2 regions of the Proteus hauseri genome follow, and region 2 is predicted to be linked to the other one. Evidence: predicted binding sites of a transcription regulator. Region 2 holds the regulator's gene; the other holds the start of a gene.
What was found. Region 2 encodes LexA, which represses DNA repair genes until DNA is damaged. Its sites were predicted from a motif close to TNCTGTATGTACATACAGNA; they were not measured.
Positions count from the first base shown of each region.

Region 1 (16,730 bases), 750 kb from region 2:
CATGATTTACCTGTCCGTATTTAATGGATTGGTAATATAGGTAAATTTTTCATCTATCACAATTAGGGAGTTATATTATTTAGAGATATATCGCACATTATGCCTAATACTTTAAATTAATATCAATTAACAAAAAAATAATTATCAAACATTTACCTTCTTTTCTAATTTGCATTTTTAATTTTTTGATTGCTATTGTGTTTACATAAAAATCATAGAGTAGTCATTTTTGATCCTATGGATACTTTTTGGTTTTGGCTATTTTTTGGATATAGCGATGATTCAATTATAACTAAAAATAGGAATCATCTTTTTTTGATTGTTAATTATGGATAAAAAAGTTAGCTATTATCATTTGTATAGCAGCTGATTTATTTTTAAAGTAGAAAAAATAAACAAATGATAACAGAAGAAATTAAATAAGTTATTTCGCTATCGAGTAGATTAAATATCATTACTTAGTCGTAATTAGAAAACGAACCTAATAACTTAATAATAGATTACTAGGCTCGTTTTATTTATTTTTTATTTCTGATTGTGCTTAACAAAAGCGACATAAGCATCAACCCAATGTTGCATAAAATTAGCACTTTTTTCTGAAAAATGTCCATTTTCAACCATACCGTCATACCATTTTAAAAAGCACTCAGGTTGATTTAATGTTGGCATATTTAAGAAGGATAAAGAGTTGCGTAAATGTTGTTGAGCGATAGCAGTACTGATATTACCAATGGAAACACCAATAATACCTGCAGGGATATTATCCCATGCATTAGTCCCATAAGGTCGTGATGCTTGGTCTAGTGCATTTTTAAGTACACCTGGAACAGAACGGTTATATTCGGGGGTAACAAAAATAATACCTTGGCACTCTTTTATTTGTTGCTTGAAATGTATTACAGCTTCTGGAGTACTATTATCATCATCCTGATTATAGAGAGGGAGAATACCTATATCGAGAAACTGAAATGTAAAGTCTTTTGGAAATAGTGGGATGAGTGCATTTGCTGTTTGTTTATTGTACGAGTCTTTTCTTAAACTTCCAACAACAATACCAATTTTAAAACTACTCATTTTAGTTCTCCTATATTGAAGGATAAAACGAAAATCAATTACATTTTTGATATTCGTATTCTGATATTATCCTGATAATAAGAAACAGCAATAAAAATTAAATAAAGAAAATACACGTAAAATACGTAAATAAATGATAAATTTAGTATTATTATTTTTATTATTATCTGGTATCCTTTTCTCAAGAAAAACTTAATCACTGGCTAAAAAAGAGATAATATTATTTACTAAATAAAGGTTGTATTCATTTTTTGATGTTTTTTGTGTGATGTATGTTGTGTTTTAAGCATAAACAAACAAAACAACAAGGTTGCTCGTTGCTACCTAAGGCTTCGGCTTATTTATTTAGTATGCAGTAGGTAATAGAAAATTATAATAAAATGGCTTAAAATGCGACAACTCATACGCTCTTATTTAAGTCTGATCGGAATTAAGGAAAAATGATGTCCTTATTAAAATATAAAAAGAATGTTCTTGCTGTGTTTATGGCAACTAGCACTATTGCTTTATCAGGGTGTGTTTGGTCATCACAAAGCCAACCCGTTGAGACGCCAGCCCAAACATCAGCGCCAGTATCGGCACAAAATCCTGCGCCTAATACGACTACACAGCCAACAGCAGCGGCACAACCTATTTCCATGACGCCTACTTTAGGATCGGGAAATGGTGGTTTAGATACACAAAAATTAGGATTAGCACCACAAAGTACTTGTATCAAGCAACTTGACTCCTTAAAAACATTTTCTCCCTCAGATTATCAATCAATGATGGGGGCATTTAAGGAAATTAGTGAAATCAATGCGATGTACCGTAGTGTTCAAGGTACAGCAAGCAAAGATAGCTTAGATCTTTTAAGAATGAGTATTGAGTCGAAGACGGAAGTATTGTGTGCGAAAGTTCGCTACCTCTCTGTAATGTCAGTGAATTCGACATTGAAAAAACTAGGTGAATAATAATCATGAAATTAAAGCAGAGTGTTTGTCTTGCTTTTATGTTGTTTCCGGCTTTGTCATTTGCTAATAATGAGTTTAATTCTGTTATTGAAGACTTTGACCGTTATTTTGAAACTCAAGAGCCTCAGAAACCACTAAAAGTTGATCCTAAACCATCTGCTGTTAATTCATCTTCATCAAGAACGGGACAGGTAAGAGGGGCAAATACTGCAACTGCCAAGCCTCAACAAATAAAAACAGAATCAAAAGTAACGCAGCCAACAGTTAATAAAACAGATAATCAGGTGATAGTGCCCAATGGTACACCTGATATCACGTTGTCTGAAAACTGTCCTGTACCTCAAATTGATTATGCTAAAATAAATAACGACTACACTCGTTATTTAACACCATTACTTTCTTTCGTTCCTATTAAGCCACAGTTTTCAGCTGACGACTTAAATCGATATAGTTATAGCAATAAACCGACTGTTTATAATCCACTTGATCTTTATACTGGTGCGCGTTTTCCAAAACAATCACGTAATGAAAATGCACTGTTAGATATTTTCCCTGGTGCATTTTATTCAATTACAGCTATTCCATTCCATTTTGCTTATCAATTTAATCGTTCTTTGCTTGATCACAAGCAACCTCTGTTTAATAAAGAGTTATTAAATAGACTGGCAACAACGAAAGAGAAATATCAAACATTACATAAACAGTTTACTGAGCAAGCAAGTGTTATTGCCCAGTATTCTGAAAAACTCTTACATGCCAATGCACAAATTCAGCAATTACAAACAGAATTAACGCAAACAGAAAAAAAACTGGTGCTGGCAAATGATCTATTAAAAGATAACACTCTAAAAGAGACGGTTACTCATTTGCAAACTGAGTTAGATAAGACGGAAAAAGAGCGTAATTCCTTAGCTGAACAACTTGCAGAAAAAGAAAAAGCATTATTGGCTTCAACAGAAAAAAATAATGAATTTGTAAAGCTACAACAAGAATTTGAGTCACAAAAAGATGTACTCAAAGACTTAGAAATAAAAGCGGCAGATCTTGAAAAAGAAAAAGAGCTAATTCAGTCACAATATGCACAAGCGCAAGCTTTATTAAAAGACGATACGGCTAAGAAAGAGATTGATAAGTTACAAAGCTCATTAACAGATATCATGAATGAGCATGAAAAATTAACTAACCAATTAAACGAAAGACAAGCATTGTTGGTTAAAGTAGAGAAAGAGAAAGAAGATATACAAGAACAATATGTACAAGCTCAACAGCTATTAAATCAAAATGATGAGCAGAAAGATCAAGAGATTGCTAAATTACAGGCATTAAAAGATAAAGAAATAGAAAAATTACAAGCAACTTTAGAATCAGTACAGAATGAGCAGAATAAACTCACTAATCAGTTAACTGAAGTACAAGCTAAATTTGCTCAAGTCGAAAAAGAAAAAGAGAATGTGCAAGCTCAATATGCACAAGCTCAGACTTTATTAAAAGATAATACAGCTCAAAAAGAACTCGAAAGACTTCAAAGCTTAATATTAAACATTACTGCTGAGCGTGAAGATATCGCTAAAAAATTAGCAGATAATCAAGTGTTACTAACACAAACTCAGCAAGAAAATAAGCAACAAGTTGATAATCAATTACAAGAAATTACGCAGTTAAAAACTCTATTAGCTAAGAGTCAGCAAGAACAAGAGAAAATTAATAAATCATTATTATTAGCTCAACAGCAAAATGCAGACGCAGATGAAAAACTAAAAGTTATTCCTGAGCTAAAACTACAGCTAGACAGTAAAGTAAAAGAATTAGCAGATCTCAAAAAAGGATTATCTGCTGGCGAAAAAGCCATTGAAACTTTAGTTGCTGATAAAAATAGTTTGATTACTAAATTAGAAAAAGCACAAAGTGATTTAACGGCCAAATATCAGGCATTAGATAATCAATATAAAGAAAGTAATATTGCTATTGCTCAGTTAAATGTGAGCAAAACAGAAAATGAAAAAGCGTATGCATTATTAGAAAAACAGTTTGCTGAAAAACAGGATGCTATTAATAAATTAGCAACGCAATTAGAACAAGCAAAAGCTCAGTCAGAACAACAGAACACAGAAAATACGCAATTAATTGCTTCATTGAAACAACAACAAGCCGAATCTACTGCACAAGTTAAACAGCAAGAAAATACATTAACAAACGCCCAAAAAGAACTTATTGATGTTACTAAACAGCTTGAAGCTCAACGTGTGTTAACCAAAACTCTGGAAGAGAAAGAGTTAAAATTAAATGAGCAACTAAAAGCGAAAGAAGCAGAGTTAGTCAAAACGAATACTGATACAACGAGTATCCAAAAAGAAAATAAATCACTCAAAGAACAGCTAGAAAAAGTGATGGGTGAAGGGCAAATGATCTCAGGACAACTTGCATATGCGTATTCCATTATTGGAAAAGATAATGCTCAGCGAAATAAAACAATTCTTTCGGATATACAAAAACAAAATTATATTCAGTATGATGACAACACCTACTTTAAAATATTAAAACAGGGTAAACCGGTTGATTCTATTTCAAATAAGACGGTAGTTTTCGTTATGCATGAAGAACTTACAGATGGTACGGTAACACTCAATTATGATAAGTCTAATCCGCTTATTTTGCCTTATCGTCAGTTACCACTACCATTGAATACCTTTATTGCTAAGGCAGGTATCAATGGTAAAGCTAAAATCTATATTAAGCCTGGTGGTGGTTATGGTAAAAATGGTGTTCCGGGTCAAATACCACCTGAGTCTATGTCTATTGTGACTGTTGAAATATTAGAAATTAAATAGCCTTCGAGAATATCAGCTCTTCTATTCCTTTGGGTTTAGATGAGCTGAGTCGTTATTCACGCCATAAAAAATTATCATTATTTAAACATAGTGATCTTTCAAGTAGCCAATCTTTTAATTTTTGACAATTATCGTGATGTTCAGGAATTGTTTTTAATATATCCCAAAGTGGCTTTAAGATCTCTGAGCGTGGATAAACAGCTTGAATATATTCTCGAGTATTTTTTATTTCAACAGTAAAAATAGGTTCGATTTTCCATGCATCTAAAAGTATTTTTAACTCTTTGCTTAATAAATCTTCGATAAGCATTAGTCTTACCTTATCTGCATCTAGTTTTATATTAATATCATCTAAAGATAAAAAAGAATCAGCATTATTTGATGGTTGTTTTTCTTCAAATAGCTTAATGTTATTACATTGATTAATTTGTAACTCCAAATCTCTTTTTATTTCATAAAGAGAGAATAACTGTGGAGCGATATGGTTAACCCACCAAATAAAAAGAGGTTTGATTACAGCTTGAATAAGGCGTAGGTGTTCTGTGATGTTCACTGTAGCATCAAGAGAATCATTCCATTTTATATCTAAAGGTAAGGAATTATCAGATGAAAGGCTTGAAACACGAGCTAATTCGATAATATCTCTAATATCATTTTTTGACATTTCAACCGAGCAATGTTTTTTTCGTAAAAACCAGGTTGATTGCAACAGGCTATCTAAATCTTCTCGACATAAAAGGCGCGATAAGACTTTTATCTGTTTTTCATTAACATCTTCGTCGTTAAAAAATGAAGAAAACTGAAGATTAAATAAATTATCTACAGTTTTCATATCATTATTAGCCATTATTTTTTTTAGTGAATCTAGATCACGGTAATAATGGTGCTGATTGTTTTTTATCATAATATTTACTCTCTCGTAAGGATAAATTTCAAGTATTCTAACGATGAATAGATTTTTTATATTATGATATTCGTCTGTATTTTTTATAATTTCAACTTGAGATTTCGTGCTTTGCTTGGTGTCATGTTGAAGCGACGATGATAACTTTGTGTGAAGTAAGATTGGCTAGAAAAACCGGACTCCATTGAAATATCCACAATACTCATTTCAGTGGTTAGTAATAGCTGGTGTGCGTAAATAATTCTTCTTTCACATATCCATGTTCTTGGTGATGTACCATAAACATGGCTGAACAACTCTTTAAATGTGGTTAGCCCCATACCAAACTCACGAGCAAATTGTTTTAATTTCCAATTTTTTAAATGATTCTTTTCCATGAAAATTTGTAAGCGGTCAACTTGGCGATGACTTAATTGGCGTAATAATGCCATAAGGTCAGAACCTTGCTCTGTCGAGAGTAATAAGATTAAAAGTTCTTCAATACGTAATTGGGTAAAAGCATTAGGACAATCTTGAGAAAATAAATATTCAAAACCATTATTGCAAAAATGAATAAGAGGGGAGTCTTGAAAGCAAATAAAGGCTGAAGAAAAAGTTTCATCTCGTTCTATATTACTAAGAATATCACTGTACTTTGACATGAAATTTCTTAAAAAATCATCAGGCAGTGGAATATAGATTGTTTCACAAGGCTCAGCATTTTGTGTTTTTATTGTATAATTTCCTGTTTGCAGGAAAAGTACTTGGTCTTGTTCTACCAAAACTGTATCGGTACAGTTTTGTAATATGAGCGCATTCTTTCTTATAAGATATAAAGCTTTTTGTTCACTTTCTAATATTTGATATTGTGGATATAAATAAGTTTTTTTTTGAATAGCACAATCATTTAGATTATTTTCACTGCATTGTATTGTATTCATTTTTCGCCCAAAATTTATTTTATAAGTATCACTATATTTTAAAAATTAATAAATAGAGAGTTTTTAAAAACTGTCTTTTTATTATTGTGCCGTTATTAAAAATAAAAAAGAGAATGTTTTCTTTATTCTAATGTGGTTTTTTTTTAGATATTAGACATCGATATAACCATTGGTGATTTAAGATAAGTGATTTTTCTTAATTTAATGTCATTTTTAATGAATTGCAAAAAAAAATTAATTAAGCCAAATTTAATGGAAAGAAATAAAATGATATAGTTATGAAAATTTGTAACTTATTATTTACAGATGTTATATGAATGGCTAAACCAATTTAATTACAATAAGTTATGGGTAATTAATTTCTTTACAGTGTAAAATATTCGGCTATAAATTATAGAAATAAAGAGCTTAGATAAAATGTGATTTATTTCAATTTAGTTAAAATATAATTGGTTATTGTAAATAAATATAAGTAAAATATTTTAAATAATTAACAATTAAAAATAAAACCATAAGTTTATAATTCATTGATTTATTATTTCATTTGTATCTTTTATTCGTGATCTTTTTGTTGATAACTTTTAAAATTTAATGCTTTCCAAATTTAAATTATGAATATTTATTTTAATTACACGAAAAATAAATAATAATAGACAAAAGCATATTTTTCAGACTGAGTAATTTATCAAAAAAATCTATTTAAAATAGGTTAAAATTTTCATTACGTGACGTTGATCTCATATTTTTTAATTTAACTTATATTCCTCCCTAATAAAAAAATATTTTAAATGATGAGTTTTTTTGAATGATTTCATGGGTGAATATTACGACTGATAAATAGATGTTAATTTTAGATAAAAAGCGACAATCAATAAAAGATTAATAATGTTACGAAAATTAAATTTAAATCTAACTTATTAAAAATTAAGCTATTAATATTATCTGTGACGTTAAATTTTTCTAAAAGCAAACCAATAAACTGAATAGAAATAGTAGTCCTATTATTGCAATTATATTTGATGATTATTTATTAATATAGTGAATGCATTAGTGTATTTATTGTCAGGGAGGTAGAGTTGCAGCTAATTATGGATAATAAGCGAACACAGCAAAATATTATATTTAGCGGGATATGGATTATTTGGGTTATCGCATTAATTGCTTTTTGGCGTTACAAAATAGCGGGCGAGTTTTTGATTATCCTTATCCTAATTTTTAGCATTATTATTTATTCTATGACTTTGAGGTTAAAAAAAACAGCTATGTTTAGTCGTAAAACTGAAACACCAAAAGCTGCGGAGCCAATTACTACAGTAATTACTGAAGAGAAAAAACCGATGCCAGAACAACGCCTGTATACCATTATTGCCAAGGGGTCGGTATTTCAAGGTGATATTAATGTTGAAGGTGATATCCAAATATGGGGAAAAGTCGCTGGAAATATCAATGTAAAAGATGGTGTGATCCGAGTTATGCATGCAGGTCAAGTTGAAGGTGAATTAGCAGCGCCAGATATTATTATTGACGGTTTTGTTAAAGGAATTTGTGCAGCTAATAACTTAGATATTTTGGAACATGGTGAATTACGTGGTACAAGTCGTTGCGGCAGCATGTCGATTAAACGTGGTGGTATTTTCACCGGACAATCAGAACAGGTAGAGCATCAAGCTAAAGCCGTTGCTCAACAGCGAGTCGTTTCTATTAAAGAAGGTACCCATACTAATAAAGAGAAAGATGTAGCGCCAATAGAAACGCCACTTAAAGAAAATAAAAAATAAAAGACCCTTTTTCTTTTCATCGTTTGCTATTTATTCTATTTTATCATTATTGTCTTAGAGCGAATAAAAAGAGAATAACGTTGAAATTAGAAACTCCCCGACTACAACTGCGAAAATGGCGTGAAAGTGATAAAGCGCCATTTTTTTATCATATTAATTCTGATGTTGATGTAATGCGCTATTTTCCTTCAGTATTAACGCAGGCTGAAAGTGATAAACTTGTTAAGATGATTAAAGATAAATTTATTCAGCAAAATGGCTGGGGTCTTTGGGCTGTGGAATTAAAAGAGACTGAAGAGTTTATCGGTTTTGTCGGTCTTAATATTCCTCAAGCAGTATTACCTTTTAACCCTTGTGTTGAAATTGGTTGGCGTATTGCAAAAACACATTGGCGTAAAGGTTATACCTATGAAGCAGCAATAGCGGTATTAAAATTTGCTTTTGAGCAGTTATCCCTTAACGAAGTCGTCGCATTTACCGCAATATCAAATATACCTTCGCAAGGCGTTATGAAAAAGCTGGGTATGACTGAAACTGAATACTTTTTACATCCAGCATTAGATAAAGGGCATCCTTTAGCTGAGCATGTATTATATAAGCTAAGTAAACAGGATTTTATTTTTCCGTCGAACGTGTAGATCTACGTTTAACAGGTAATGGGGGAATAGGCTTTTTATCATCAATAAGATGTCTAATCGCTAGAATTGGGTGATAAATTAGCATTCTAGGCCCTGCCCAACGCATAATTTGTTTCATTGTCTCTCTTTTTACGGGTTGATAACAATGAATTGGACACTGTTTACATGCTGGCTTTTCTTCACCATAACGACACTTATCTAATCGGCTGTAAGAGTAATCAATAAGCTGCTGATAATAGTTTTGCTCAGGTTCAGGGTGGTTACGGGCATAAAGCAAAACCATTTTTTGAATTGTCTTTTTCTCTCGATTAATTCTTTTACCTGACATATTTTTCTCTCTAAACAATATGTTGTATTTATTATGCATCTTATCACTTGTGTCTGTATGATGCTAAAAACTTATTTAGTGAAATAAAGTGAATTTTTTTATTAAAAACACTTTTCTTTTTTCTTAGAATATAATACTGTATTTATATACAGTTTATTTGTTTTTGAACGGTGAAAACCATGCGTGTGGAAATTCTATTTAGTAAGCAATCTAAAATTACAGAGTCATTATTTCCGCTATTAGAGCTCGAACTAAGAAAAAAAATTACTCCAGAATACCCTGATATGCAATATCGTATCGCTTTTAGCAGTATGAATTCAATTCAAGTTACAGGTGTAAAAGATGAAACTAAACATGAGCATATAATGGAACTTATTCAGGGTGTTTGGGAAGACGACAGCTGGTTACAAACAGACGACGAATAAAGTGATATAAAAATAGATTAAGATAATTGCCAGTAATAAATTATTTTTAAAATAAATCACTGGCAATTTATAAAACTAGTGGCGGCAAATCTTACTTTCACTGGTTGTGAATCCACCTTCAGCAGGAATGAACTTACCCTTCTTTTCTAAAAAATCTACAAGCTGAGATGCCGTCATATTTTCAGCTGAACAAGTATGAAAAAGTGAGTCATTGCCAAATTGTTGGTGAATTGCTTCTATCAACGATTCTTTTGTGAATGCGGTTTCAGACGATAAGATAAAATGCAAAACTTCATGGCCATGTATAGAAGACATAATTAGCATCCTAAAAATAAAGATATATTAATTATGCATCTTTTGCTGCAAGTAACTTTGTTTTTAATCATAAAAGCGATGACATAATGCCATCGCTTTTAAATACTGATTATTTTTCAGCTTGTTGAAGTAATTTCTGCATTTCATCTTTTAAATGAAGCTTTTCTTTTTTGAGTTTTACCACTTCATCATTATAGCCTGCACCATTAGGTCCTTCTAATTTAGCTATTTCTTGATCCAACCGATTATGTTTATCAAAGAGGGCTTGAAAGCGAGGATTGCTATCTTTTAACTGAGAAACTAAAGTTTGTTGATCTGAGAACATATAACCTCCTAAAAAGAGAAATTGGGGTCTCTATTTCAGTATAATCGTTGAGCGATTGTCTGCATGGTGATATATCACAAATTTACATTTCATTAGAATAAGAGCTATTTTCTTTTAAAAAATTATTCGGAATTATCCTCTCATAGTGATATCTGCTAAGGTGTTAGCATTCAATTAATAAAAATATTAGTTGTAAGATGATTATTAATAGAAACATCTAAGCTAAATTTATTATCAGCGTGATATCGCTGTAAAATGGAGAAAATGATGAATAAAGTAATTTTAACTTTAGTTGCAGCAATGTCTTTATCTGCTTGCGCTCAAGCAGTTGATGGTTTAGAAAAAGTAGCTCCTTATCCAAAAGCACAAGACAATCAAGTACGCCATGTTATAGAACTAGAGAAAAAAGATAACGAGAGTAATTACCAAGTCGAATTAATTGTTGGTAAAGAGTTAATGGTAGATTGTAATCGCCAATGGTTTGGCGCTGAGCTAGATAAAAAAGATTTAGAAGGTTGGGGTTACGACTATTATGTAGTCGGCGATTTAAATGGCCCAATGTCGACGATGATGGGATGCCTTGATAATACGAAAAAAGCAGAATTTGTTCAGGCAAATATGGGACAAGATGCTTTTATCCGTTATAACAGTAAATTACCTATCGTTGTTTACGCACCTACTGGTGTTGATGTTAAATATCGTGTTTGGTCTGCTGCTGATGCAGTACAAGATTCTGTAAAAAAATAGAATTCAATTAGGCTAATAATATAGCGAAAAAAGATAAAGCCCTTTGTATAATCAGAGGGCTTTTTTTATGTTATCGGATAACAAGTACTGACATTTTAGCATGACGTACAATTGATGACGCCGTCGAGCCTAATAAGTAAGATGAAACGTTAGGTCGATGTGAAGCTATTGCAATTAAGTCCGCATCAATGTGACGAGCATATTCTAAAATTTCATCTTTTGCGTTACCAATACCAACATTGCAAACAATTTGCTCATCAGGAATTTTAGTATCTTTAATCATTTCTTGCAGAGCGATAAAGGCAAGACGAGTACGTTCTGATGAATCTTTAAATTTTTCAGGAATAGCCGCAAACTCGATACCAAAGAAAAGTTCAGCATTAGGAATAACAGTGAGGAAGTGGATCTCTGGCTTACCAACCTTTGCAATTTGTTCAATATGGGAGATCAGTTCCTGAGACAGTTCGTCTTCTAAAATATCGATTGGAACTAGAATTTTTTTGTACATTACAAGCCTCACTTAATGTTAGTCAAAGGATATCTTCTATTATCGCTTAATATAAAAAAATAGCTGTGATCTGTGTTCTAAATAATAGTGAGAATGATTACTTCCACGTTTTAAAATAATAATATAACAAGCACTAAATTAATACGATCTAAATTAGCTTACGACTTAACTCTTTGACAGTATAGATATAAATACATTTTTTTAAAATCGCCTATAATTAATATTATCCATAAATACAAAATGAATAAAAGAATGATTATCAATTATATTATTGTTCTGTATCTATAGGATTTTGTTGATAAAAATTAAAGACAATAAGGTCTAAATATGGCATATTAATAAAGAATGACATCTCAATATGATGTCTGGACAGCAATCTTAGTCCCTAAACAGGATTGTTATTCAGAGTCGTCCTTTATCCTCACCAATGAGTTATGGATCCTGAAATAACCTATGGAACTCTATTCTTCACCTGTTAATAGAGTAGGCTATTTAAAACAGAATAAGATAATCACTATGGCACATAATCACATTGATGATATTGAGTTAGATCTGGCTGATAATAGTCAGTTAGAAAAGTTTAAAGCGGCAAAAAAAAGCACGCTAGTTAGTGTTTTCGTTAATATCATTTTATCTATTTGGCAAATAGCTATCGGCTTTTTTTCACACTCTCAGGGCTTAATTGCTGACGGAATTCACTCACTGTCTGACCTGATTGCCGACTTTGTGGTACTGATTGCTAATAAAGGAAGTCAAAAACAACCCGATGCCGATCACCCTTATGGACATTTTCGTTATGAAAATGCGGCTTCATTGATTTTGGGAACTATTTTATTAATTGTTGGCTTAGGTATGGTGGTATCAGCAATACATAAAATGTTTGATCCTTCGACTATTCCTGAAGTTCATAGTATTGCTTTATATGTTGCGTTATTAGCATTAGCAGCTAAAGAAGGACTATTTCATTATATGCTACGTGTAGCGAAAAGAGTTGATTCAAATATGCTCGTTGCCAATGCATGGCATGCACGTTCTGATGCAGCATCTTCTTTGGTTGTCGCTATTGGTATTATCGGAAGTCTTGCAGGATTTAAATTTTTTGATCCGTTAGCGGCACTTATTGTGGGTATTTTTGTTGGTAGAATGGGCTGGCGTTTTACTTATCAAGCACTGCAAGATTTAATGGATAGAGGCGCCGATGAAGAAACGCTAGCAGAGATAACCCATATATTGGAGAGCACTCCGGGTGTTAAAGGTATTCATGATTTAAAAACACGCCGCGCAGGGGATTATTTCTTAGTTGATGTCCATATAGAGGTTGCTGGGGAATTAACCGTTAAAGAAAGCCATGACATAGTTGTTAAAGCGCGTAATAAAGTTTTGCAAAATAAACAGATATTAAGTGTTATGGCGCACGTAGATCCTGCTTAATTCATTGAGGTTTAGTGTAATCAATAAAAGGTAATGCAATATATTCATTACCTTTTTTCTTATCTAGAATAAATTAATTGAGATATTCTATTAGATTAAAAATTAACACAATTCTCTTTTACTTTATCTTTTAATGCGGCAATTAAATTATCCACTGCGCATTGTGCCATTGCATAACGCGTTTCTTTGGTTGCCGATCCAATATGTGGAACAGCCACGACATTTTTCATCGCTAATAATGGTGATAAAGCAGAAAGCGGCTCTTTTTCAAATACATCTAATCCCGCTCCGGCAATTTCTTTTTGCTCTAGCGCTGTTATTAAGGCTTTTTCATCAACCACTGCACCTCGACCTGCATTAATTAAATAGGAGTCTGGTTTCATTAATGAAAATTGCGCTTTGCTGATTAAATGATGCGTTTTTGCGGTTAAAGGAAGGGTAATACACACAAAATCTGACTGCTGCAATAATGTTTCTAATGAGCAATAAGTTGCATTAAAACGATCATTTACTTCTGCATATTCAGTTCGAGATTGATAAAGAATTTTCATATCAAAACCAAAATGAGCGCGTTTGGCTAACGCTTTACCAATACGACCCATACCAATAATTCCCATGGTTTTATGATGAACATCAGTGCCATACCAATCAGGTGTAATTCCTTTTAACCATAAGCCTTGCTTAACATTATCAGCGAGTTCAGGAATGCGTCTTGAAACAGATAATACAAGTGCCATCATAGTGTCAGCAACGGTATCAGTAAGTACAGTCGGAGTATGCATCAACTTAATGTTGCGCTCAGTGAGGGCCTTCACATCAATATTATCATAGCCAACAGAGATGGTTGAAACCGCCTTTAAGTTAGGTGCTTGTTCGATAAAGTGTTTATCTATATTTCCACCAGCACCTAATAGTCCAGAAGCATTAGCTAGTGCAGTACAAAAGTCCGGCGAGTCAAAAGAGAGTGAACGAAATTGTTTTATTTCAGCAAAACTTGCTAATTTTTGTTGTAAGTCTTCTGGTAGGTCTTGATAAAGCACGACTATCGGTTTCATTATGTTCTCCTAACGGAAGGGGTTATAAGGCTTGATACGATTTATTTTTTTAACAATTGTTATTGAGAATATTCTCAGCCCTCTTATACATATTACAAGGGGTGTTAATAAGGTATGATAAAACCCAAGTAATGTCAGTTTTATCAGATTATTAGCGCATTAAATGAGATGTAATCGTTCTCTTTTTTATTGTGATAAATACGATAGTAAAAATAAACGATCTTTCATTAAGATGCCCAGTCTATTGTAATACTGATATAAAAATTATTTTTTATTATCTTAAATAACAGGAAATGAGTGTAAACGTTTACACTAAATGTCGGTTTGATCACGAAAATACTTTGTTGATCTTGTTAAACTCATTGTCAATGAGCAGAAACCGTCTTTAGCTTTCCTTTGAAATGAATGAAAAGAGGTGAATGTGGAAATACTAGTCACAGGTGGAATGGGATATATCGGAAGCCATACTTGCGTACAAATGATTGAAGCAGGAATGACGCCAATTATTCTGGATAACTTAAGTAATGCCAATGAAGAAGTGCTTAATAGAGTTGAGGCACTCACAGGAAAACGTCCACTGTTCTACAACGGTGATATTCGCGATGACAAATTATTAGCATCAATTTTTGCTCAGCATACAATTCAATCCGTTATTCACTTTGCAGGATTAAAATCCGTGGGTGAGTCGGTTCAAAAACCAATTGAATATTATGACAATAACGTGAATGGCACTTTAGTTTTAGTGCGTTGTATGCGTGACGCGGGTGTAAAAAGCATTATTTTTAGTTCATCTGCAACCGTTTATGGTGATCCACAAACAGTACCTATTACTGAAGACTCACCTGTGGGTGGCACAACCAATCCATATGGCACCAGTAAATATATGGTAGAGCGTATTTTATCTGATTTATATGTTGCTGATGAAAACTGGTCAATTAGCTTATTACGTTATTTTAACCCAGTAGGGGCTCATCCATCTGGCTCTATGGGGGAAGATCCTAAAGGTATTCCAAACAACTTAACGCCTTATATCGCTCAGGTTGCTATTGGTCGTCGTGAAAAAGTTGCTGTGTTTGGTAGTGACTATCCGACTAAAGATGGTACCGGTGTACGCGATTACATTCACGTTATGGATTTGGCTGATGGTCATATTGCTGCGCTAAATGCACTAGGTAAGAAAGCGGGTTTACATATTTATAACTTGGGTACAGGTAATGGTACTAGCGTTATTGAAATGATTGAAGCGTTCCGCAAAGCCAGTGGTAAAGATATTCCTTATGAACTGCAACCTCGTCGTCCTGGTGATATTGCTGAGTGCTGGTCAAGCCCTGCGAAAGCAGCCGCAGATTTAAAATGGAAAGCAATCCGTTCTATTGATGATATGGCTGCAGATGCTTGGCGTTGGCAATCAAAGAATCCAAATGGTTATCTGAAATAAGCGATTAAATGCTATCGGATAATCACTAATAAATAAGAGAGAAGATTATGTCGAAACTGATTTTTGATCCTGTTGAACATCCTCATCGTCGTTATAATCCACTTACGGGTCAGTGGGTTTTAGTTTCACCACATAGAGCGAAACGACCTTGGAATGGCAAAGATGAAAAACCTCAGATAGCGACACTTCCCTCTTATGATCCACATTGTTATTTGTGTCCTAATAATATGCGAGTTTCAGGTGATAAAAATCCTGATTACAAAGAAACTTATGTGTTTAATAATGATCACTCCGCGTTATTGTCTGATGAATATAATGTAGCTCCTTCTGATAATCCTTTATTTCAGACTCAAGCTGTTAGGGGTATTAGCCGAGTTATCTGCTTTTCGCCTGATCATGGAAAAACTATTCCTGAATTACCTGTTAACCAATTACGCAAAGTCGTTGATACATGGGATAGCCAAATAGAAGAATTAAGTAAGGAATACCTCTGGATTCAAGTATTTGAAAATAAAGGTGAAACAATGGGGTGTTCTCAGCCTCATCCTCATGGACAAATTTGGGCAAGTGATTTTTTACCTAATGAATTAGCGCGTAAAGACCACTACTTACGTGATTACTTTAATCAGCGAGGCAGCAATTTATTAATCGATTATGTTAATGCTGAGATTAAAGATGGAAGCCGTACAGTAGTTGAAACTGAGTATTGGATTGCTGTTGTACCTTATTGGGCGGCTTGGCCTTATGAAACTATGCTATTACCTAAAACGCATATTCGTAGAATGAGCGAATTAACTGATATACAGCGAGATGATCTGGCATTAGCAATGAAAAAGTTAACGAGTCGATATGACAATCTTTTTCATTGTTCCTTTCCTTATTCAATGGGATGGCATTTTGCACCATTTTTTAATAATGGTGAAAATATCGATCATTGGCAATTACATGCTCTTTATTACCCCCCTTTATTGCGCTCAGCCAGTGTGCGTAAGTTTATGGTGGGATACGAAATGTTAGCTGAAACGCAAAGAGATCTAACACCAGAACAAGCCGCTGCTAACTT
Region 1 is NZ_CP026364.1:388,066-404,795, reverse strand. Features, by position in the region: gene PH4a_RS01990 (sigma-S stabilization anti-adapter protein IraP) at 1-3, opposite strand, end outside; gene PH4a_RS01985 (NADPH-dependent FMN reductase) at 526-1,074, opposite strand; gene PH4a_RS01980 (hypothetical protein) at 1,515-2,027, shown strand; gene PH4a_RS01975 (sugar transporter) at 2,033-4,855, shown strand; gene PH4a_RS01970 (T3SS regulon anti-activator ExsD domain-containing protein) at 4,908-5,759, opposite strand; gene PH4a_RS01965 (helix-turn-helix transcriptional regulator) at 5,843-6,679, opposite strand; gene PH4a_RS01960 (bactofilin family protein) at 7,768-8,457, shown strand; gene PH4a_RS01955 (GNAT family N-acetyltransferase) at 8,538-9,095, shown strand; gene PH4a_RS01950 (nitrous oxide-stimulated promoter family protein) at 9,073-9,423, opposite strand; gene PH4a_RS01945 (DinI-like family protein) at 9,603-9,848, shown strand; gene PH4a_RS01940 (YecH family metal-binding protein) at 9,924-10,163, opposite strand; gene PH4a_RS01935 (DUF465 domain-containing protein) at 10,273-10,488, opposite strand; gene eco (serine protease inhibitor ecotin) at 10,744-11,235, shown strand; gene PH4a_RS01925 (universal stress protein) at 11,306-11,743, opposite strand; gene PH4a_RS01920 (cation diffusion facilitator family transporter) at 12,260-13,174, shown strand; gene ghrB (glyoxylate/hydroxypyruvate reductase GhrB) at 13,270-14,229, opposite strand; gene galE (UDP-glucose 4-epimerase GalE) at 14,651-15,667, shown strand; gene PH4a_RS01905 (UDP-glucose--hexose-1-phosphate uridylyltransferase) at 15,715-16,730, shown strand, end outside.
Region 1: the regulator LexA is predicted to act here: its motif matches at 9,558-9,577, upstream of PH4a_RS01945 (DinI-like family protein).

Region 2 (16,730 bases):
GAGAAGCACTCATACTGCGTAGTGGCGGTATTGTTCAACCTATACTGCTGCTAGAAGGCTTTTTTGATGCCGCAGATTTGCCTATCTTAGTTGTTAATCATATTGAAACAGTTGTCCACAGCATTGAGCAACTTGATGCTTTAGAACAAGCTGATTTAGAAGAACCTGTAAAAGTGTGGATGAAGCTAGATACAGGTATGCATCGTTTAGGTGTTCGGCCAGAAGATGCTGATGCTTTCTATCAGCGCCTTTGTGCTTGTAAAAATGTGCAGCAACCTGTCAATATTGTAAGCCATTTTAGCCGCGCGGATGAGCCTGAAATTCCTGAAGTAACACTGAATCAAATCAATCTATTTCAAAACTTTATCCAAAATAAAACAGGAGAGAAGTCTATCTCTGCTTCTGCTGGTATTTTATTTTGGCCACAAGTCCACTATCAATGGGTTCGCCCTGGCATTATCACTTATGGCATTTCACCTACGGGTGATGAAAAAACAGGAACTAACTTTGGTTTAATCCCCGCAATGACACTCAAAACTAGTTTAATTGCTGTACGTAAACATAAAGCTGGTGAACCCGTCGGTTATGGTGGTACATGGGTAAGTGATAAAGATACTTATCTTGGTGTTATTGCCATAGGTTATGGTGATGGTTATCCACGTAGTGCACCTTCAGGTACGCCTATTTGGATTAATGGCAGAAAAGTACCTATTGTTGGTCGTGTTTCTATGGATATGATCAGTGTTGATCTGGGCTCTGAACTTATTGATCATGTAGGTGATGAAGCTATCTTATGGGGTGATGTGCTGCCTGTTGAAGAAATTGCCAGATATAGTGGTATTAGTGCCTATGAGTTGATCACCAAATTAACCTCTCGCGTCATTATGGAATACCTAGACGAACGATAATACACAAGATATTGTATAAATCTGACACACAAAAAGTGATTGGAGAATAAGCCGTGTTTCAACAGGTTGAAGCGTTTCCGGGAGATCCCATTCTCTCATTGATGGATGTTTATAATAAAGACCCGCGTCAGGATAAAATTAATTTAAGCATTGGTCTTTATTATGATGAAGAAGGCAAAACCCCTATTTTAGGAACTGTTTCTGTTGCGCGTCAGCAACTCAACGCCATGACACCCACCGCAACACTTTATTTACCGATGGAAGGCCTCGCACCTTATCGCAGTGAAATACAGGCATTACTCTTTGGTGCTGATAATCCACTGATAGCCGAGAAAAAAATAGCGACAATACAATCGCTAGGTGGATCAGGTGCATTAAAAGTAGGTGCTGATTTTCTACATCGCTACTTCCCTGAATCACAAGTTTGGATTAGTGATCCTACATGGGATAACCACGCCTCTATTTTTGCTGGCTCTGGCTTTAAAGTGAATTACTACCCGTATTTCGACCCAGAAACCAAAGGCGTTAAATTTGAAGCGCTACTAGATTGCTTTAAAAATCTACCAGAAAAAAGCATTGTACTCATGCACCCTTGTTGCCATAACCCAACAGGTTCAGATTTAACCACACAACAGTGGGATCAAATCACCGAAGTATTAAAATCCCGCCAAGCAATTCCATTTTTAGATATTGCTTATCAAGGATTTGCTGAAAATTTAGATGAAGATGCTTATGCTATTCGTACTATGGCTGCAGCAGGGTTGCCTGTGTTAATCAGTAACTCATTTTCAAAAATTTTTGGTATTTACGGTGAACGTACCGGCGGATTATCGATTGTTTGTGGTAATGCGACAGAGTGCGAACACGTTTTAGGTCAGCTTAAAGCTGGGGTGCGTCGTATTTACTCAAGCCCAGCTAATTACGGTGCTCAAATTGTTAATCAGGTACTTTCAGACCAAGTATTAACTGCGCAATGGCAAAAAGAAGTTGCTCATATGCGTGATCGCATTAAAGAAATGCGCACAACACTTGTTGAAGCACTTAAAGTTGCACTACCTGAAAAAAGCTTTGATCACTTATTGCGCCAACGTGGCATGTTTAGCTATACCGGATTTTCACAATCACAAGTTGATAGACTACGTGATGAATTTGGTATTTATTTGGTTGGTACTGGTCGTGTTTGTATGGCTGGTGTGAATACTAATAACGTGCAACGCATTGCTCAAGCCTTTGCTGCCGTGAGTATCTAAATGAAAAGAGACCTACTAATAAAAATAAGTAGGCCTCTTCTTTCACTGTTTTTTACTACATCACAATCTCTACTGCCATTTTAGGCTTTTAATCTATTATAGGCTGACAGCTTGCTTATTTTCCCCAGCATTTCGACGTGCCTTTTCTTCCATGATCTCAATAATTTGAATATCTGTATGCTGCATAGCATGAGTTGCTAATGCACAAAGATTTGCGATTGAGCTATCGACATCGTCACTCACAATTCCGTCAGTTCCTGCAACACCTTGATTTTGCATCGCCATTAAGACAGCCTTATAAGCTGACGCAGCACTGCTCGATACCTTCATGGCACAACTATTAGAAGCACCATCACAAATGATGCCGCTAATGTCGCCAATCATACTGTTGATAGACATACTGACGGTATTAAAGTCTTTTGTGAGTAACCATGCCATTCCTGCGGCGGCTCCCATTGAAGCGGTAGTCGCAGCACAAAGAGCAGAAAGTGGCGGGAAATGACTATGAACATAAATCGCCATTAAGTGTGATAAAACTAACGCACGTAATAGAGTTTCATCATCGGCCTTAATAAATTCGGCAACAACCATTACAGGCAATGTCGCTGCAATACCCTGATTACCTGATCCTGAGTTACTCATTGCAGGCAATACAGCGCCCCCCATTCGCGCATCAGATGCAGCAGATGCACGTATCATGATTTCATTAAGTAAATCCTTACCTAATAAACCTTTTTCCTGCTGACAAATTAAAGTACGGCCAATAGCTAATCCATAGGCATTACGAAGCCCTTCTTCTGATAACGCACCGTTTAAGTGAGCAGCATCAAGCATAAACTCGATATCACTTACCGGAACATTCAGTGCAAATTGATAAATATCTTCTGCACAAACATCAGTAAAAGGTTTATCACTAGCACATTGACTATCATTTGTTAGCGATGTTTTATCTTCTGCAAAAACAACGCTGCCATTGCATTCACAACGAACAACATGTGTATGCTCTCTAGCAATACTGACTGTTGCATAACCAGACAAGCCATATACTTTAGCTTCAGAGTAAAGTACGTCTTCACAAGGTGATTTCACACCCACTGTAACCTTACCTTGAGCAACCAGTGTTTTAGCTTGCGCTACTGCATCGGGAGAGGCTTTTAGCAGAACTTCTAATCCTGCTTCGGGATCTCCACCTGTGGCACCAAGTGCAGCAGCAATAGGCAAACCGGCCATTCCCGTTCCAGGCACTGTTACGCCCATTCCGTTTTTCATTAGATTTGGTGAAACCCATGCTTCAATACGTATAACTGACTCACCTAACAATGCAGTGGCTTTCGCGGCTGCAAGTGCTAACGAAATCGGCTCAGTACAACCTACTGCGGGTTTCACACCTTCACGTAATTGACGAACAAACTGTGACCATAAATGAGAATTTCTATTCTGGCTCATAACCTAACACCTTGGATTAATTGTAGTTTCTAAAAAAACTCCTGATAAAACCGAAGCTGGCGACTATGAGAATGCCAAGAACGGAGAGATGCAGAGCAGTAAACCAGTAAAGATAATCAGGTAAAGTGAAGCACCTTTGTATTTATGCAACATCGGTACTTTATAAACCAAATAAGCAGGGATAAGACAACCCACCATACCGAAGATTGGGCTACAAATTGAAGTAAAGCTCAGTACAGGTGCGTTAAGGATGATTGCCCCCCATGCTAATAGCACAGCGAAAATCATGATGCCGTTTTGTACCCATTTTTGGTTAATGTTTTCAGCGGGAATATAACGCTGAAGGATGTTCATCACAATCCCTTGCGTTGCTTCACGGAAACCTAAGTAAACACCAAAGAATGCAGTCATTACTGCGAAGATGTTTAGCATTACGCTAACAACCGTTACCCAACCACCAGGGAAGAATTTTGCAGCAATTGCTAAAGCAGAAATATTTTGTTCGTAAGCTTTAACCGCTTCATCATGGCCCATTGCTAAAGTGAATGAGATTGCATAGAAGAATACAGTACAGAACAGCACACCAAAGGCGATATTCATTGCACGCAATGCTTTATGACGAGCAACTTCACGATTTTTATTGCGGCCACGGTAAGAAATCACCATTGGACTCAATGTCTGAATAAATAGGATTGAAGTGAGTGTAAATGGTAGTGTAATAATCGCTTCTTTAATTAAACGTCCTGCTGGTGGTAACGCACCAACGTTGTAAAGATGCCACATACCAATCATTGAGATCCCTAATGCAGCAACCACAAGCAGCTTAGTAAGTACCATGAAGCTGGATACTTTAAACAATAATTGTTCACCACGAGAAGAGATAGCCACTAATGCACAGATTAAAATCAGACCATAGAATGGGTTTTCTGATAATAAGCCTTCTGTCACACCAAAGGTTTGTAGGTAAGAGGCACTGTCGTTAGTAATAGCAGTTGAATAAACAAACATCCAAATCACTAACATAACGAAGTAAAGCGCACCTAATAAAATTCCCCAGTTTTTACCAAGGTAACCGGTAATAACACTAGGATAGTCTTTACATTCTGGAGATTCTGCCAACGTATTGATAAATAAACGTTGGAATAAATACATTGCTGGATAACCGATAACGGATGAAAGTAAGAAAACCCACAATCCCATTAAGCCAACCTGAACAGGTAAAAACACAATACCTGCACCGATAGCCATACCGATACTCATAATAACCCAGCCCACATCATTGCTGTCGAATTTAATTGCTGCGCGCCATTGTTCTTCAGTCATACCTGCGCGGCGTGCACCAGCACTAGTTGCGGGATAGCTTGTTGTCTCTGTTTTTGAGGAAGCCGTTTCCATATTAGTACTCACTTTTTATATTGTAATTGTAAATAGCAAAACGAATTTTGGGGGTAAAAAAAGGTATTTTCATATTGCGATGACACAATAACCTTACAGCTTGCAGGTATTTCTAGTTATGGCTAAATGATAGGGAATATTACGGAGAAAAAAGTTGTTATAAATCGTGATAGATAGAAATGAATTGGAAAAGTTTTCTCTTGTAAGGAGAAAAGTAGGATTATCTGTTCAAAGAGAACAGTAAATAATAACCTTCCACTTATCGCAACCCTTATAAAAACATAACCACTTGATAAAATTGAAAAACTTACTATTGTTATACAATGTTAGTCAAGTATAACAATTGAAACAAATCCCTAAATAAACTGTGCTGTCTATCACGATACCCTATGATAATCTTTTCTATTTAACATCTTTCTACCGTATTTAGTTAATCTATAGTTAAAAAACAGCATATTTAACTATTTAATTTGTTTTTCATAAAAAAAGCTCATTTAGATGATAAAAATATATGAAGAGGATTATAGGCAGAAAGGGACATTCTTCCAGGAGAATTAAATTCTACAATATTGCTTTGATTTTTTTTGAAAGAAAAAGCGCTACAAAATGTCATTGACTGACAATCTGTAGCGCTTAGATTATAAAGGAATAACTAAGTTAGTTATTAATAACCACGTTCTAAAATTGGCTTCAAGAATCTTGCTGTATGTGAGCCTTCAAACTCAGCGACTTTTTCTGGTGTGCCTGATACTAAAATCTGCCCACCACCGCTACCACCTTCAGGCCCTAAATCGATAATCCAGTCAGCCGTTTTAATAACATCAAGATTATGCTCAATCACAACAATAGTATTACCTTGATCTCGTAGCTGATGAAGCACTTCAAGTAACAGTTCAATATCAGCAAAATGAAGTCCCGTTGTGGGTTCATCCAGAATATATAGCGTTTGCCCTGTACCACGTTTTGACAATTCTTTCGCCAGTTTGACTCGCTGAGCTTCACCACCAGAAAGTGTTGTGGCTGATTGTCCCAAACGGATATAAGAAAGCCCGACATCAATAAGCGTTTGTAATTTACGTGCTAAAGCAGGCACCGCATCAAAAAAATCTCTCGCTTCTTCGATAGTCATGTCTAACGCTTCGTGAATATTCTTTCCTTTATATTTCACTTCCAATGTTTCACGGTTATAACGCTGACCTTTACATTGATCGCAAGGTACATATACATCTGGCAAAAAGTGCATTTCGACTTTAATAACACCATCGCCTTGGCAAGCTTCACAACGTCCGCCTTTTACGTTAAAACTAAAACGACCCGGTGTATAACCACGAGTACGAGATTCAGGCACTCCTGCAAATAACTCACGAATAGGCGTAAATACACCAGTATAAGTTGCAGGGTTTGAACGAGGAGTTCGTCCTATTGGGCTTTGGTTAATATCAATAACTTTATCGAAATGCTCTAGGCCTTCAACATCTAAATAAGGTGCGGGAATGATATTAGTTGCACCATTTAATTGGCGCTGTGCGATAGGGAATAACGTGTCATTAATTAACGTTGATTTCCCTGAACCTGAAACACCAGTAATACACGTGAATAATCCAACAGGTAATTTCAAATTAACGTTTTGTAAGTTATTCCCTTTAGCACCTAAAATAGTGAGCATTTTCTCACGGTCAACAGGTACTCGTTGTTTGGGTATTTCAATACGGCGTTCACCACTTAAAAATTTACCAGTGAGTGAATCGAGATTATTAATGATGTCTTCTAGTGTTCCTTGAGCAACAATTTCACCACCATGAACACCCGCACCTGGCCCAATATCAATGATATGATCAGCGGCACGGATCGCGTCTTCATCGTGCTCAACCACGATCACAGTATTACCTAAATTACGTAAATGGATCAATGTCTCAAGTAGGCGATCATTATCTCGTTGATGTAACCCAATTGAAGGTTCATCTAATACATACATTACACCCACAAGACCTGCACCAATTTGGCTTGCCAAGCGAATACGTTGCGCTTCACCGCCCGATAAAGTTTCAGCAGAACGAGAAAGTGTGAGGTAATTTAGACCCACATTAACTAAAAACTTAAGTCTGTCACCAATCTCTTTCAGCACTTTTTCAGCAATCTTAGCGCGTTGACCGCTAAGTTTTAAATTTTGGAAAAAGGTCATCGCATGACCAATACTATAATCAGCAATTTCAGGCAGCGTCGTGTTTTCAACATACACATGACGCGCTTCACGGCGCAAACGTGTACCACCACAAGAAGTACAAGAACAATTACTAATATATTTAGAAAGTTCTTCACGTACCGCGCTTGATTCTGTTTCGCGGTAACGGCGTTCCATGTTATTTAATACACCTTCAAATGGATGATGACGAACAACCACATCACCACGATCATTAGTATATTTAAATTCAATATTTTCTTTGCCTGACCCCGTTAAAATCACTTTTTGGATATTATCTGGCAGTGAATCAAACGGCGCTTCAACATCGAAATGATAATGTTCACCTAAAGATCGTAACATCTGAAAATAGTAGAAATTACGACGATCCCAGCCTTTAATAGCACCACCAGCAAGAGAAATTTCACGATTTTGGATGACTAATTCCGGATCAAAAAATTGTTGTACACCTAAGCCATCACAAGTAGGACAAGCACCCGCTGGGTTATTAAATGAGAATAAGCGAGGTTCTAATTCGCTCATGCTATAACCACACACTGGACAAGCAAAATTAGCAGAGAAAACAATATCTTCAGCGTTACTATCGTCCATATCAGAAATAACAGCAGTGCCGCCAGAAAGCGCTAATGCGGTTTCAAAAGATTCCGCTAAACGCTGCGCTAGATCATCTCGCACTTTAAAACGATCTATGACTACTTCAATAGTGTGTTTTTTCTGTAGCTCTAGTGTTGGTGGATCAGAGAGATCACACACTTCGCCATCAATACGTGCACGAATATAACCTTGTGTAGCAAGGTTATTGAGCAACTTGATATGTTCACCTTTTCGCTCTTTAACAACTGGGGCAAGCAACATTAAGCGCTTACCTTCTGGTTGTTCTAAAACGTTATCTACCATTTGGCTGACGGTTTGTGCCGCTAATGGAATATCGTGATCAGGACAACGAGGCTCACCAACTCGCGCAAATAATAGACGCAAGTAGTCATGAATTTCAGTAATAGTACCCACCGTAGAGCGCGGGTTATGTGATGTCGATTTCTGCTCTATCGAAATAGCGGGTGATAAACCTTCAATATGATCAACGTCTGGCTTTTCCATTAATGAAAGAAACTGGCGAGCATAAGCTGAAAGCGATTCAACATAGCGTCGCTGTCCCTCTGCATAGAGGGTATCAAAGGCTAAAGAAGATTTGCCTGAGCCAGAAAGCCCCGTAATAACAATAAGTTTATCGCGAGGAATGACCAAATTGATATTTTTTAGATTATGGGTGCGAGCGCCCCGTACTTCGATTTTATCCATGAACATATCCCGGATTAAGAGAGTCGCCGAAAAAGAAATAATCGGATTATTATTACACAAAACCAACTGAATGGATATACAGTATATAAAGTGAAACTTGATGATAATGTAAACACACAGTTTGAAACAAAAAATCTCGACGACCTCCTCAAATGAGAAATTCATCAAGTTCATATTCAAATTTTAGCGTACGTGATAAACTTATTCGCTTATGATTTCAAAAAATTTACTTTCGCAGGAGTACCGCACATGGCGAGCAGAGGCGTAAACAAAGTTATTCTTATCGGTAATTTAGGGCAGGATCCAGAAATCCGTTATATGCCTAGTGGTGGTGCAGTAGCAAACCTGACACTGGCAACTTCAGAAAGCTGGCGCGATAAACAAACCGGTGAAATGAAAGAAAAAACCGAGTGGCACCGTGTGGTAATTTTCGGCAAGTTAGCTGAAATTGCAGGCGAATATCTGCGCAAAGGTTCACAAGTTTATATCGAAGGCCAATTACAAACTCGTAAATGGCAAGACCAAGGTGGTCAAGACAGATATAGCACTGAAGTTGTCGTTAATATCGGTGGCACCATGCAGATGTTAGGTAGCGGCGGTCGAGGACAAGACAACGCACCTTCACAAGGTGGTCAAGGCGGTTGGGGTCAACCACAACAGCCACAAGCATCACAACAATTTAGCGGTGGTGGCACACAATCTCGCCCTGCTCAACAACCTGCTGCCCCAGCACAAAGCAACGAACCCCCTATCGACTTCGATGATGATATTCCGTTCTGATAGATTTATCTAAGAACTGGTTCGTAAAGAATTAGCCCAGCTTATCGCTGGGTTTTTTATAATTAGCGAATTATATTTTTCTTATATAAAGCGCTTTACCTAATAAAGCAGCCTTATACTAGGTGTGTAAAGTAAGCACACACCATTCACATTTATAATCCAAACCAAATACAAAACTGCTTTTTTATCCAAATAAAACACCAATAAACAATGTGTAACAACAAAATAAACAAGCAAAGTTATTTTCATAAAACCCCACTTTACACAAAGGTTTACTCTTGAAAAATATGGTAGGATCTGGGCAATTAATAACGTCTGAGAGCATCTTATCCCCATGAATGAAGAGAAATTGCTCGCTCAGGCAGAAAAGATCTGCCAGAAACGAGGTGTTCGCCTGACTTCACAACGTCTGGCAGTATTGCGTCTGATCATGCAGCAACCTTCTGCTATCAGCGCCTACGATTTATTAGATTTACTACGCCAAGTTGAGCCACAAGCAAAACCGCCAACGGTTTACCGCGGGCTAGAATTTTTACTCGAGCAAGGATTTATCCATAAAATAGAATCCACCAATAGTTATGTGCTGTGTCATCATTTTGATGATATTGAGCACACTTCTGTGATGTTGATTTGTGATCGCTGTTTATCTGTTACTGAAAAAAACAGCCATAAAATCGAAGATGCGATAGCAATTTTAGCAAAGGATGGTGGTTTTCATTTACGCCATAGTGTGATTGAAATTCACGGCTTATGTTCACAATGCCATGAAGCACAAGAGTGTACACATCCTGAAGGTTGTCATCATGACCATAGTATTGATGAAAATCTTAAACATAGAAAAACGGGCGACTATAAGCCACGTTGATAGCGTTTAGAACAAACAAAAAATGCAGATGATTTAGTGAATAAACACATCATCTGCATTTTTATAAAATAAGTTGTTTTGACTTACTTTGGTACAAATTATAACCATTCACCGTTACGAATAACACCTACCGCTAAACCTTCAACAGTAAAGCTTTGTTCACGTAAATCGACAATAATGGGTGAAAACTCAGGGTTTTCTGCATGAAGCTCAATTTTATTACCGCTTTTCTTAAAGCGTTTTACCGTAACTTCATCTTCAATGCGGGCAACAATAACTTGTCCGTTATGTACATCTTGGGTTTTATGCACAGCAAGTAAGTCGCCATCCATAATACCAATATCTTTCATCGACATACCATTAACACGTAATAAGAAGTCTGCACTTGGCTTAAATAATGCAGGATCTACTTGATAATGGCTTTCGATATGTTCTTGCGCTAAAAGAGGTTCACCAGCAGCAACTCGCCCAATTAATGGCAAGCCATCTGGCTCTTCTTCTAGTAGCAAACGGATACCTCTAGATGCACCAGAGATAATTTCTATCACGCCTTTACGAGCAAGAGCTTTTAAGTGCTCCTCTGCCGCATTTGGTGAGCGAAACCCAAGTTGAGATGCTATTTCAGCCCGTGTTGGTGGCATACCCGTTTGCGAAATGTGATCACGAACCAAATCGTAAACCTGTTGCTGCCTTGCAGTTAATGCTTTCATTCCGCCCCCTGTTTGTTTATACAGTCAGACTGTGAGTATATACAGGTATATGCAGATTTGGAACCACAAATGAATATAAAACACTCATCTTTAGATTATTTTCAGGCTAAAACCGACTTTTTTACCTTTAAGAGAAAAAATGTCCCCAAAGAATAGTTCCCCAAGTAAATAATCCCAATATAATAGCAATAAGAACGGCGGCAGAGCCCATATCTTTGGCTCGTCCTGAAAGTTCATGATATTCAGGGCCAATGCGGTCTACAACGGCTTCTATTGCGCTATTAACCAGTTCTAAAATAACCACCAGCACGACGGAACCGATGAGTAAAATGCGCTCTAGCCCACTGACATCAATGAAAAATGTAAGGATAATTGCCACTAACATTACAACGGCTTCTTGTCTAAATGCAGCTTCATTAAGCCATGCCGCACGAATGCCCTTGTATGAATAACCACCCGCTTTTATGATCCGGGTAAAACCTTTATTTTGATTAGCCATAATAAACTCTATCGAAAACAAACTATTAATTTGCCACTTTTCTCTATTAATATTGTCACAGCACCACAGATCTCAGAAAGACTTTCTGTTATGCTTTCAAAGTATTGCTAATAAGAGGCTACAACTATTTATGTCAGCTTGGCGTAAAATATATTATAACACATTGAATTTACCACTAAAATTACTGGTAAAAAGCAAACGAGTCCCGACTAATCCTATCACAGAATTAGGGTTAGATACGTCGCGATCTTTCCTTTATGTTCTGCCTTATCATTCTAAGGCTGACTTACTTACATTACGACAGCAATGTTTGTCTTTAGGCCTGCCTGATCCACTGCAGCCAATAGACATTAGCGGAACCAAATTACCTGCCTACGTCTTTATTGATGATGGCCCAAGGCTCTTTCGCTATTATTCACCAGACCCGCGTAAAGACTCGGTAAAAACGTTTCATGCGTATCTCGATGCTCATCGCAATAATCCTCATCTTGATATAGAGATGTTGCCTGTTTCTGTGATGTTTGGTCGATCTCCTGGTCGAGAAGGTCATAATGGCGTTCCTCACCTAAGATTGCTTAATGGGATCCAGAAATTTATGGCGATCCTGTGGCTTGGACGAGATAGCTTTGTTCGTTTCTCGCCAACCGTCTCGATGCGAGATATGGCAAATGAACATGGCACTGATACCAGTATAGCGAGAAAACTTGCACGTGTTGCTCGTATTCACTTTTCTCGCCAACGCCTCGCTGCGGTTGGTCCTAAGCTGCCAGCGCGCCAAGATCTCTTCAAGAAATTATTGGCATCAAAAGCCATTGAAAAAGCAATTGAAGATGAATCAAAAGCGAAAAAAATCTCGTTGGATAAAGCTCGCAAAAATGCCACTGATATTATGGAAGAAATTGCAGCTAACTTCTCTTATGAAGCCGTGCGCATTAGTGACCGAGTATTAAGCTGGACATGGAATAAGCTCTATCAAGGTATTAACGTTTACAACGCTGAACGTGTTCGCCAATTGGCACAAGATGGACATGAAATTGTCTATGTACCTTGTCATCGTAGTCATATGGACTACTTGCTTCTTTCCTATGTCCTTTATCATCAAGGGTTAGTACCACCGCATATCGCAGCAGGAATTAACCTTAACTTCTGGCCAGCAGGCCCGATATTTCGCCGTTTAGGGGCATTCTTTATACGAAGAACCTTTAAAGGCAATAAGCTTTATTCCACCATTTTCCGTGAATATTTAGGTGAGCTATTCTCTCGTGGATACTCTATTGAATATTTTGTTGAAGGTGGACGTTCACGAACAGGCCGATTGTTAGATCCTAAAACAGGAACTCTTTCAATGACTGTTCAAGCCATGTTACGCGGTGAAACTCGTCCTATTTCTGTAGTGCCTATTTATATTGGTTATGAACACGTTATGGAAGTGGCTACTTATGCCAAAGAATTACGTGGTGCAACTAAAGAGAAAGAAGGCTTTATGCAGATGATCAAAGGGTTACGTAAATTGCGTAATCTGGGTCAAGGCTATGTTAACTTTGGTGAACCTATCTCTGTAGCACAATATCTTAATCAAATTGTGCCACAATGGCGTGACGATATTGATCCTATCGAGCCACAACGCCCAAGCTGGTTAAACCCGGCGGTAAGCTCGTTGGCTGATAACATTATGGTGAATATTAATAACGCGGCATCGATTAATGCGATTAACCTCGTTTCAACAGCACTACTCGCATCGCGTCAGCGTGCGCTCACCAGAGAACAGCTGTTAGAGCAAATCGATAGTTATCTTCAACTGTTGCGCAATGTTCCATATTCGAGCGATATGATTGTTTCTGATAAAAATGCTGAAGCATTATTAGAACATGCACTGCAAACAGATAAATTCCAAGTCGAAAAAGACAGTCTTGGCGATATCGTGGTACTTCCTCGTGAAAGTGCGGTATTAATGACCTATTATCGCAATAATACGATTCACTTGGTGATAACTCCGTCATTGATCGCCAGTATTATTCTGCACCACGAACGTATCCATCGTGATGATTTAATGAAACAGGTTGAGTTAATTTTTCCTCTTATCAAATCGGAGCTATTTATCCGTTATGAAAAGGAAGAACTTCCTGAAGTCATTAATACTCTGATTGCGGAACTGTGTCGCCAGCGTCTTATTAGTTGTGATAATGATGGCTTACTACGTATCAATCCAGCACGTATTCGCCCATTACAACTTTTAGCTGCTAGTGTGAGAGAAACCTTACAACGCTATGGCATTACCCTCTCTTTACTGAATTTCGCACCAGAAATCAGTCGTTCTTTACTCGAAAAAGAGAGTCGTATCTTGGCTCAGCGTCTTTCCGTGTTGCATGGTATTAATGCACCTGAATTCTTTGATAAGGCAGTATTCTCAACATTAGTCTCGACGCTACGCGAAGAAGGCTATCTCAACGATAATGAAGATATCCTAAAAGCAGATGCTTCCGCGCTTTATCAAGTGATTGCGAAATTGATGTCACCTGAAATTCGTTTAACCATTGAAAGCGTAGGCATTGCTGAAGATAACAATACAGCAATTCCTGAAGATAAAGAGACGACCAAGCAAGCTGATAAATAATTGCTTATATAGATTGAGTTTGGCAACAATATTAATCTAATAAAAAGTAAAAGGGATAAGCCGTGGCTTATCCCTTTTTATTTTATAAATCACTAATAGTTAGCAGTAAACTCAACTTAAAAATAACTAAATACAATACCCGCAAATAAAACAAAGCCAACATAGTTATTATTCATAAAGGCTTGAAAACACGGGGCGCGTTCACGCTCTGCAATAAGTTTTTGTTGATAAATAAACAGCGCTGTAACCAATAAAAGAGACCAATAATAGATACCTTTTAGGTTTAAAATAATACCGATAGCCACTAATAGCGCTAACATTATTAATTGTAAAATACCAATAATAATTTTGTCGTAACGACCGAATAAAATCGCAGTAGATTTCACGCCAATTTTCAAATCATCATTACGATCAACCATTGCATATTGTGTATCGTAAACGACTGACCAAATAATATTGACCAAAAACAGCAGCCAACATACAAAAGGCAAGCTTTCAGAAACAGCAGCGAATCCCATTGGAATTGACCAACCAAATGCCATACCTAAAATAAGTTGAGGTAAATTACTGAATCTTTTTACAAAGGGATAAAACCATGCCAGCGCTAATGCAGCAACAGATAACCAAATGGTCATCGTATTTAATGTCAGCACTAATCCAAATGAAAAAAGAACCAAAACAATAAAGATTATTTTGCTCTCTTTTTCTGTTACGACTCCACTAGGTAAGGGTCTGTTTTTAGTTCGTTCAACACTGCCGTCAATTTTTCTGTCAGCAAAGTCGTTTATTACACACCCAGCGGCACGCATAGAAAACACACCAATAGTAAATACAATCAGGATATGCCAATCAGGAAAGCCTTTTGCGGCAATCCATAAAGCCCAATAAGTTGGCCAAAGTAATAATAGCGCTCCGATAGGCTTATCTATACGCATTAAACGGCTATATGCCTGCCATTTATTGTGCGTCATACTTCCCTCCAATTTTTAGCTCCCCTTAACTACTTTTCATACACTGGTGATGCTGGTAAGAATACCTCGGTTAATAATAAAGGTTTATCTGAAAGCTGGAAACGAGAACGGCGTAACCAATACCCATTTTGTTGCCCAATATGAATAAAATCACGACTTAGTGTCGTTTCCTGAAACAAATAGCGCCCAAGAGGAACCGTTCTCAAATTCACAAGTTTGCGATCTTCACCTGTCAGTGTCTCTTCTGGTACTAAAGTACGTCCTAACAACCAAGGCACATCATCACCACACAACACAACTTCTCTTAACCAATAGCGCCGACTTTGAGGTAAACAAGCGCTCTCCTCATCGGGTTCAATAATATCGATAAATCCTTCTTGATAAGGCATTACCGTGACTTTTTGACAATGCTGCTCAAAACGCCGAGTCATCGAGCCTAATTCCATTAACCAACTTAATGTCTCTTCTTCGACATTAGATTGTTCCTCATTAGATAGCCAATGGATAGGTATATGGGTAATTATTGATTTCTTGAGCATTCTTTCATCATCAAATGTTGATGATCCTAACTTTGTGAATCATTATGCCTTAAGGATATCATGATGTGACTAGCGGAAGTTAAAAGCTAATAACATTTCGCATAAATAACCTAAAAAATAGCTAAGAACAGGAAATTATCCAACAACTTCCAATAAGAAAAAAAGGAGGTTATATAAACCTCCTTTTATCTAACCTATTACATACACTCGTTTTATTTTATTAACGCCATGCTTTATAACGATTAATTAGGTTATTTGTTGAGCTATCATGGCTGTTAACACTTTCCTTACCTTTTAATTCAGGAAGAATTCGATTAGCCAATTGTTTTCCTAACTCAACCCCCCATTGGTCAAAGGTGAAAATATTAAAAATAACGCCTTGAACAAAAATCTTATGCTCATACATCGCAATTAATGCACCCAATGAATAAGGGGTGATCTCTTTCAGTAAAATAGAGTTTGTCGGACGATTACCTACAAAAACTTTAAAGGGTGCAACATAATCCATAGTTGCAGGATCTTTTCCTGCTGCGGCAAATTCAGCGTCAACTTGTTCACGAGTTTTACCAAAGGCCAATGCCTCTGTTTGTGCAAAAAAGTTAGACATCAACTTAGCATGGTGATCACTTAATGGATTATGACTAATTGCAGGCGCAATAAAATCACAAGGGATCATTTTTGTACCCTGATGAATTAATTGGTAAAACGCATGCTGACCATTGGTTCCTGGTTCACCCCAAATAATAGGTCCAGTTTGATAGTTAACTACGTTACCATCGCGATCAATATACTTACCATTTGACTCCATATTGCCTTGTTGGAAATAGGCGGCAAAACGATGCATGTATTGATCGTATGGCAGAATCGCTTCAGTTTCTGTGCCAAAAAAATTGTTATACCAAATGCCAATCAGCGCGAGGATCATTGGTAGGTTATTTTCAGCAGCTGTCGTTTGGAAATGGTTATCCATTGCATGAGCACCTTCCAATAATTGCTCAAAATTATCATAACCAACGGAAAGTGCGATAGACAAACCAATAGCTGACCATAATGAGTAACGACCACCAACCCAGTCCCAAAACTCAAACATATTCGCAGTATCAATACCAAACTTTTCAACTTCAGTACTGTTAGTTGATAACGCGACAAAATGTTTGGCAACAAAGGCACTGTCTTTTGCTGATGCTAAAAACCAGTCTCTTGCTGAATGCGCATTAGTCATGGTTTCTTGCGTTGTAAATGTTTTAGAAGCGA
Region 2 is NZ_CP026364.1:1,141,563-1,158,292, forward strand. Features, by position in the region: gene alr (alanine racemase) at 1-908, shown strand, start outside; gene PH4a_RS05245 (amino acid aminotransferase) at 962-2,158, shown strand; gene PH4a_RS05250 (L-cysteine desulfidase family protein) at 2,255-3,604, opposite strand; gene PH4a_RS05255 (SLC5/6 family protein) at 3,668-4,999, opposite strand; gene uvrA (excinuclease ABC subunit UvrA) at 5,664-8,498, opposite strand; gene PH4a_RS05265 (single-stranded DNA-binding protein) at 8,748-9,278, shown strand; gene zur (zinc uptake transcriptional repressor Zur) at 9,613-10,143, shown strand; gene lexA (transcriptional repressor LexA) at 10,242-10,853, opposite strand; gene PH4a_RS05280 (diacylglycerol kinase) at 10,981-11,352, opposite strand; gene plsB (glycerol-3-phosphate 1-O-acyltransferase PlsB) at 11,483-13,966, shown strand; gene ubiA (4-hydroxybenzoate octaprenyltransferase) at 14,083-14,937, opposite strand; gene ubiC (chorismate lyase) at 14,967-15,476, opposite strand; gene pgi (glucose-6-phosphate isomerase) at 15,697-16,730, opposite strand, start outside.